DNA from 2 places in the Mesorhizobium sp. CC13 genome. Region 1 is predicted to be linked to the other one. Evidence: predicted binding sites of a transcription regulator. Region 1 holds the regulator's gene; the other holds the start of a gene.
What was found. The regulator PhoB, encoded in region 1, activates phosphate uptake and scavenging genes when phosphate is short. The targets are predictions, from matches to a motif close to TGTCATNNANCTGTCAT.
Positions count from the first base shown of each region.

Region 2: a site for PhoB is predicted at 2,597-2,613, ahead of PV773_RS11805 (YdcH family protein). Genes of this name have one in related genera too.

Region 1 covers NZ_JARDJI010000016.1:67,540-71,746, forward strand. The annotation lists gene PV773_RS19160 (hypothetical protein) at 1-295, opposite strand, end outside; gene PV773_RS19165 (L,D-transpeptidase) at 369-1,172, opposite strand; gene PV773_RS19170 (hypothetical protein) at 1,443-1,787, opposite strand; gene phoB (phosphate regulon transcriptional regulator PhoB) at 2,145-2,834, opposite strand; gene phoU (phosphate signaling complex protein PhoU) at 2,933-3,637, opposite strand; gene pstB (phosphate ABC transporter ATP-binding protein PstB) at 3,676-4,207, opposite strand, start outside.
Region 2 covers NZ_JARDJI010000006.1:246,011-250,217, forward strand. The annotation lists gene PV773_RS11780 (hypothetical protein) at 1-194, opposite strand, end outside; gene ykgO (type B 50S ribosomal protein L36) at 274-399, opposite strand; gene PV773_RS11790 (5-(carboxyamino)imidazole ribonucleotide synthase) at 579-1,664, opposite strand; gene purE (5-(carboxyamino)imidazole ribonucleotide mutase) at 1,661-2,125, opposite strand; gene PV773_RS11800 (DUF465 domain-containing protein) at 2,242-2,445, opposite strand; gene PV773_RS11805 (YdcH family protein) at 2,683-2,862, shown strand; gene PV773_RS11810 (metalloregulator ArsR/SmtB family transcription factor) at 3,114-3,377, opposite strand; gene PV773_RS11815 (MFS transporter) at 3,473-4,207, opposite strand, start outside.

The DNA of each region.
Region 1 (4,207 bases):
TCGGGCAGGCGATGCCGATGAAGCCCGTCACGCCGCCTATCCCCGCGCGGCGCACCGAGCAGACGGGGCGCCGAACGGCGATGTAGAGCCCCGAGAACGCCGACATGACCACCAGGGCGGGCAGTTCCCAGCCCGCGACGGCGGTCATCCGGACGAAGAACGGATTGTCCCAGAGCGCCGAAACGGTTCCGAGCGCGGCGAAGGTCAACGCGGCCGCGGCCGCGCCCTTCAGGATGGCGCGTCCATGCGAACCGATGGCGATTCCGCGCCCCAAGGCACTGATGCGGGTATTCATGTCGGATCTGCTCCATGTCTGCCGGGCGGCAATGCGCAGCCGCCCGGCGAGGACCTCAGGGGTGACCGTCGTATCAGCCGGCCTGCGGGGCGGGCGCGCTGCCGCCGGCGACCTCGTGGGTGTGGGGTTGGGTCGGGTCGCCCAGCACGAGTATGGGAGACTGGCTGGGCACCCGGTCGTACAGATCGATGATGTCCTGGTTCATCAGGCGGACGCAGCCGCTCGAAACCGCCTTGCCGATGGTCCAGTACTCCGGCGTTCCGTGGACACGGTAGAGCGTATCGACCTTGCCCTGGAAGACGTAGAGGGCCCGCGCGCCCAGCGGGTTCGTCAGGCCGGGCGGCATGCCGCCCCGGTCGGCGCTCCACTGGGCGAGGTTCGGCTGACGCGAGATCATCTCGTCCGGCGGCGTCCACTTCGGCCATTCCTGCTTCCAGCCGATACGGCCCCTGCCCGCCCAGGTGAAGCCGGCCCGGCCAAGTCCGACGCCGTAGCGCATGGCCTTGCCGCCCGGCTGGACGAGGTAGAGGTAGAAATTATCCGTATCGACGACGAGCGTTCCGACCGGCTCTTCGGTGGCATAGTCGACCTGCCGCCTATAGTAGCGGCTCGGCACCTTCTTCAGGTCGACCGCGGGAATGGGGAACCGCTCGTTCGGGAGCGGGCCGTACATCGCAAGGGCATTGGCGTCGGCGACCGGCGCCGGTTCGACCGGTGCCTTTGCCACCGGCGCGGCCGATTCCTGGGTGCTGACGCAGCCGGACACGACAAGCGTCCCCAGGCTCGCCGCACCGGTGAGGAAGCGTCGGCGGCTCAGGGCCGGGCCGTCTCCCGCGACGGGCTCCGCGGCGTTGGTTTCTATTGTGTCTGTGTTCATTAGGCAGTCTCCTGGACTCATTTCTTTCATTCAGGTCGACGCGGGGTCAGGGAGGTCGGCCCCGGTCGTGATCAGGCGAATGCAACCATCGGCACCGATCAGCCGATCGATGACGGCGCATGCGCGCTTGGGATGATCCGGCATTTCGCGGCGCGATTGCCACGAGCAGGCGTGCGGGCGACGGGCGGGTTCGGGAGGTCATCCTCTTCCCCTTCGCAGCTGACTTCGAACGGCTTCGTCGGCGTGGACCGAGGAGCGATCGGTTGAAAATCAGGCAGCGATGGGCGGCCGCAACAGCGATGCGGTCGACCCGACGCGCAGCAGGAGGTCTGGAAGCAGCATCACAGCCGCGGCGCGGAACGGCGCGGCAGGCTCGACGTGGGTCAGCCAGGCAGGACATTCGCCCAGGCAGTGCAGGCTGGCGAGGCTTTCGGCGGACAATTCGACGGTGCAGCGGTCCGGGGACGGCATGCACTCGTCGGCGACGGCAGTGATTTCCGCCTGCGCGGCCACCCTCGGCAACTCGGCAGAAAAGTTCATGCCTTCGGCCGCTGCCCGTTCGAGGGACAGTCCGTTGAGAATGGTGACCAACACCAGGAAGATGGCCGACAGCAAGTTACGCACGGCGTCCCAGCTAGCATGAAAAGTGGCAATTTTGAGTATTGCCGCAATCAATAAATTGTCATCTCAAGACAAATTCTGGTTGTCTTTGCTACTGATTGGGAACCTGTATCGACGATACAAGCATCCCATAACTGGAATCTTTGTATTGTACAGCGCCAGACCGAACACGTTGGGCTGCAATGATTTGAGCGCCGCAAAATGCTGGAACGGCATGGCGGCGCCACGCATCGGCGCGACAGCTCAGGTGCCGCCGGCTGTCGCGAACGCTACGAGCGCGCAGCGGCCCCTGTGACATTGGGACACTGGCCAGGTTGATCGTCCAGCCGGCGCGATGCCGTTTGCCGGCAGCTATTCTTCCCGGATGGCGTAGCCGGCGCCGCGGATGGTGCGGATCACGTCCGGCATGCGGCCGTTGTTGACGGCCTTGCGCAGGCGCCCGACATGCACGTCGACGGTGCGCTCGTCGATGTAGATCGTCTCGCCCCAGACATTGTCGAGCAGCTGGCTGCGCGAGAACACGCGGCCGGGATGGCGCATCATGAATTCGAGCAGGCGGAACTCCGTCGGCCCGAGCTTGATCTCGCTCTTCTTGCGATAGACCCGGTGCGACTCGCGGTCGAGCACGATGTCTCCGACCTTGAGCACCGAAGACAGCACCTCGGGCTTGGCGCGGCGCAGCAGCGCCTTCACCCGCGCCATGAACTCCGGCGTCGAGAACGGCTTCACCAGATAGTCGTCGGCGCCGGTGGAAAGCCCGCGCACCCGGTCGCTTTCCTCGCCGCGGGCCGTCAGCATGATGATCGGCAGCCGTTCGGTCTCGGGGCGCATCCTCAGCCGGCGGCAGAGCTCGATGCCGGAAAGCGCCGGCACCATCCAGTCGAGCACCAAAAGGTCGGGCACGTTTTCCTGCAGCCGCAGTTCGGCCTCGTCGCCGCGCGTCACCACTTCCACCTGGTAGCCTTCGGCCTCGAGGTTGTAGCGCAGCAGCACGCCGAGGGGCTCTTCGTCCTCGACGACCATGACCTTGGGAGCGATCATCGCCTATACCTTGTCCTGGCGCACGGCCCGGTTCGGACCATGCGCTGATTTAACCTGTGCAGCGCCCCCGCGCCAAACGCATGCGGTTGCGGAAGACGTCAGGCCGACATGGGCGACGTGGTTTCGTCGACCTTCGGCCGATTGAGCGGCAGCTGCGTGCCGGTGACCACGAAATAGGCGTTCTCGGCGATGTTGGTGACATGGTCGCCGATGCGCTCGAGGTTCTTGGCGCAGAACAGGAGATGCGTGCAGGCGGTGATGTTGCGCGGATCCTCCATCATGTAGGTCAGGAGCTCGCGGAACACGGCCGTGTATTGTACGTCGACCTTCTGGTCGTCGGTGCGCAGGTTCTTGAGGCCTTCGGCGTCGCGCGCGACATAGAGATCGACCACGCCGCGCACCTGGCCGAGCACCAGCTGCGCCATGGCGTCGATCGAATGCGACAGATTGCGCGGCATCGCCGACTGGCCGACCGCGCCCACCCGCTTGGCGATGTTCTTGGCGAGATCGCCGATGCGCTCGAGGTCGCCCGCCATGCGGATCGCGCCGACCACGGCGCGCAGGTCCTGGGCCATCGGCTGGCGCTTGGCGATCAGCGTGATCGCGCTGTTGTCGAGATCGCGCTGCCTGGCGTCCATGATGGTGTCGTCGGCAATGACGTTCTGCGCCAGCGGCTGGTCGGACGAAAGCAGCGCGCGGATGGCGTTCGCCACCATCGTGGCCGACAGGTCGCCCATGTCGCGGATGACCTGGTCGACGTGCTGGAGTTCCTCGTCGAAGGACCGGACTGTGTGCTCGCCCATGATCGTATCCTCGTCTTTGTGATCGGAGCGGCGTCCACTCAGCCGAAGCGGCCGGTGATGTAGTCCTGCGTCCGCTTGTCGTCGGGGTTGGTGAACATCTTGTCGGTCGGGCCTTCCTCGACCAGGTAGCCGAGATGGAACATCGCGGTCCGCTGCGACACGCGCGCCGCCTGCTGCATCGAATGGGTCACGATGACGATGGTGAAGTTCTCGCGCAGTTCGTCGATCAGTTCCTCCACCTTGGCGGTGGCGATCGGATCGAGCGCCGAGCACGGCTCGTCCATCAGGATCACTTCGGGCGACACCGCGATCGCGCGGGCGATGCACAGGCGCTGCTGCTGGCCGCCGGACAGGCCGGTGCCGGCTTCGTGCAGGCGGTCCTTGACCTCGTTCCAGAGCGCCGCCCGCTGCAGGCTTTTCTCGACGATCTGGTCGAGATCGGCCTTGGACTTGGCGAGGCCGTGGATGCGCGGGCCGTAGGCGACGTTCTCGTAGATCGTCTTCGGGAACGGATTCGGCTTCTGGAACACCATGCCGACGCGGGCGCGCAGCTCGACGACGTCGATCTTG
Region 2 (4,207 bases), on a different contig from region 1:
CACTCATCCCAGATGCGGCTGGCAATGCGCTCGGCGGCCTTTTCGTTGCGCTCCCGCTTCAGCTCGGAAAACAGGACCTGCAGCGGGTTTTCCGCCTTGGCCACCGCTGCGCTGCTTGGCGTTTCGGCCAATAGCGCCCCGGGCGACAGGCTGGCTGTTAGCACCAGGGCAAAAATGGCAAAAACGTTCCGCATGCGGAAATTCTAGACCCCCGCATGGGAACGTCAAACTGAAATTGCCGTGATGCGCCGGCCGCAGGCGGCCGGGCCTACATCAGCCCTGGCGAGCCTTGTAGCGCGGGGCGGTCTTGTTGATGATGTAGATGCGGCCCTTGCGACGAACCAGCTGGCAGTCACGGTGGCGGCCCTTGAGCGCTTTGAGCGAATTCTTGATCTTCATGTCACTGACCCGTCGATGGGGCCCATCAGTCGGGCCGAAACAAAAGCGCGCCAAACAGCGCGCCCAAATTGTGTGTCTGGCTCATAGACGAGGAGTCGCGGCCAGTCAACCGCGGGCGTGGCATTCCGTAGCCCTTTCCTGCAGCGCATTTGCGGCGCTGCAGTCGGCTAGCCGGCTCGTCATCGCCGGATGGGCGAAATGCGGGTGAAATGGCCCATCTTGCGGCCGGGGCGGGCCTCGGCCTTGCCGTAGAGATGGACCGCGACGTCGGGCTCGGCGAGCAGCGACGGCACCCGGTCGATGTCGTCGCCGACGAGGTTTTCCATCACGCAGTCGGAATGGCGGTTGGCGTCGCCCAGCGGCAGGCCCGCGACCGCGCGGACGTGCTGTTCGAACTGCGAGACCGTGCAGGCCGCTTCCGTCCAATGGCCGGAATTGTGCACGCGCGGCGCCATTTCGTTGGCAAGCAGCGAGCCGTCGGGCAGGACGAAGAATTCGATGCCGATGACGCCGACATAATCGAGTGCCGAGAGGATGCGCCGGGCAGCGTCGCGCGCCGCTTCGGCGGTCTCCGGACCGATCGCGGCAGGCACGGTCGAGGTGTGCAGGATGCCGTTTTTGTGGACGTTCTCGGCGGCGTCGAAGACCGCCACGCTGCCGTCGATGCCGCGCGCCGCGATCACCGACATCTCGCGCTCGAAGGCGACGAAGGATTCGAGGATCAGCGGCACGTTGCCGAGCGAGGCGCAGGTGCCGTCGAAGCCGCCCGTCGTCATGTTGCGGAAGACCATCTGGCCCTTGCCGTCGTAACCCATGCGGCGGGTCTTGAGGATGCCGCTGCCGCCGAAGGCATGGAGGGCGTCGGCGAGGTCCTGGTCGTTTTCCACAGGGCGGAAGCCGGCTGTGGATATCCCGATGCTGTTGAGGAAGGTCTTTTCCGACAGTCTGTCCTGCGAGACCTCCAGCGCGCGCGCCGGCGGATGGACCGGTGCGCTGCGCGAAAGATGCTCGGCGGCCACGACCGGCACGTTCTCGAACTCATAGGTCACGACGGCGCTTGCGCCGGCGAGTTCGTCGAGGGCCGCGGGATCGTCATAGGCGGCGGCGATCTGGCGATTGGCGACCTGCGCGGCGGGGCAGTCGGCCTGGGGTTCGAGCACGATGGTCCTGTAGCCCAGGCGGGCGGCGGCCATGGCGAGCATCCGGCCGAGCTGGCCGCCGCCGACGATGCCGATGGTCGCGCCGAGGGGGAGGGGGGCCGTCACGCTTCGTCCGTCGGCCGTTCGGCGACCCGGGCGGTCTGGGCGGCGCGCCACTCTTCGAGCCGTTGGGCGAGGGCGTCGTCCGACAGCGCCAGCACGGCCGCGGCCAGCAGCGCCGCATTGGCCGCGCCCGCCTTGCCGATGGCAAGGGTGCCGACGGGAATGCCCGCTGGCATCTGGACGATGGAAAGCAGCGAATCCTGTCCCGACAGCGCCTTGGATTCGACCGGCACGCCGAACACCGGCAGCGAGGTCATGGCGGCGGTCATGCCCGGCAAATGGGCGGCTCCGCCGGCGCCGGCGATGATGACGCGGAAGCCGGCAGCCTTGGCGCCCCTGGCGAACTCGTAGAGGCGGTCGGGGGTGCGATGGGCAGAGACGATCCGCGCCTCGTGCGAGATGCCGAGGACCTCGAGCAGTTCGGCGGCATGGCGCATGGTCGCCCAGTCGGACTGGCTGCCCATGATGATGGCGACGTCGACCCTGTCCTTGCTCACGCGCGGCACCTCTGTTTGACAGGCTGCGCTTAGCGGAATTGCAGACGGATCGCAACAAAGCCGCGCCGGCGCGGTGCCGATTCTCAGGCTATGATGTCGGGAATGATGCGGTCCTCGATCTGGGCGATCTTGTCCTTGAGGACCAGCTTCTTCTTCTTCATGCGCTGGATCTGGAGCGGATCGCAGCCGGTCGCGATCATCGCGTTGATCGCGACATCGAAATCGGCATGTTCTTGCTTCAAGCGTGCAAACTCGAGACGAATCTCGGCCTGTTCCTGTTCCGACATGTCTACCGTCTGCAAACTCACTGGCGCACCCGGGCGCTCCAAAGGCGGGGGCCGGAAACTCTTGTCACCGGCGCGAAGCCCTTATCACATTTCGGGCTGTCAGGAAATGCTACCACATCATATTCGACATCTCCCAAAGGGGGTGGCAGACTGTCACGGTTCCGTCACAGAGCGCTGTCTGCGGTGGGCACGCTCGTGTGCGGTGCAATCATGAATCCATGAAAGGGAGATCCAATCATGTCTCTTGCATCCCATCTTGAAGAGCTTCAGCGGAAACATGGCGACATCGAACGTCAGCTGGACGAAGCGATGAACCATCCTTCCGTCGACGACCTGCAACTCGTCGCGCTGAAGCGTCGCAAGCTGGCGCTCAAGGACGAGATTGAGAAACTGAAAGGGTCGCCGACCCAACACTGAGGTCAGGACGTCGGTCTTTTCAGGGGCTGCATCGGCTGATGCGGCCCCGGATAACGGCGGCAGTCACGCATTGCCGCCGAATTTGTCTGGGCATGAATCCGTCAATTCCAAACTAGGCCGGTGAGGGCCGGAGCCGGGCGAACCGCTTGCTGGAGCAATTCCAGGAAAAGTGCGCAGCGGCTTTCTGTCCGGAATTGCGCCGCAACAACGAGATGGAGCGTCTTCGCGCTTCGAAGAAATGCGGAAGTACTCTAACCTTCCCAGAACTGATCCAGCCAGAGGTTGAGCTTGCGGAAGCCGCTGTTGCTGACCGCATAGAACCGCTTGGTGCCTTCGGCACGGGCGCTGACCAGCCCCGCATCGAGCAGCACCTTGAGATGCTGCGATACGGCTGGTCGGGAAACCGGCAATCCCTCGGCAAGCTGCGTCACCGTCTTCGGACCGCGGCGCAATTCCTCGAGCAGGCGGCGTCGGTTGGCGTCGGCGATTGCCAGAAACGTGTCGTGGGCAGTCATCCATCCTTTGTGCCGCAACACGCCGGAAACCTCAACCGAGAGTCGCAAGAGGATGTATGTTCGCCGAACCGCGGCCCGCCCGTGGCAACAGGCCGTCAGTCCTGCAGTTCGGGTTTCTGCCGCGGATCGAGGCGCAGCGATTCGGGCGTCGCCGAACGGTCGGCGGGCAGCGTCTTGAAGGCTTCGCGCTCCTCGATCGGCACCGGGGCGCGGCGGCGGATGCGCAGCGCGGTGTAGCCGGCGAGCGCGAAATGCGCGGCCGCGGTGGCCAGGAACAGGGCCTCCGGTCGCATCATGTCCATCAGGCCTGCGCCGAGCATCGGCCCGACCATGGTGCCGAAGCCGTAGAGCAGCAGCAGGCCACCGGAAACCTTGACGAAATCCTCCGGCTTGGCGTGGTCGTTGGCATGCGCCACCGCCAGCGAATAGAGCGTGTAGGCGAAGGCGCCGTAGCAGGCGGTCATGAAGATCACGAACGTGCCGGATCGTGGGGCGACGAGGAAGATGAGCGTGGCGGCGACGGCCGAGGCGAGCGAGGCGCCGATCAGCACGTAGCGGCGGTCGGTGCGGTCGGAGATCTTGCCGACCGGGATCTGCAGCGCCGCACCGGCAACCACCACCAGGCTCATCATCAGCGCGATCTGGGGCGTCGAGATGCCGATGCGGGCGCCATAGACCGCGCCCAGCGTGCCCCAGTCGCCGTTCGCCACGCCGATGAGGAAGCAGGCGACCGAGGCGACCGGCGAGTTGGCGTAGAGCCCCTTGAGGTCGAGCGACACGTCCTGCAACGGCTTGGGGTGCGCCGCGCTCGACACCGCCGTCGGGATCAG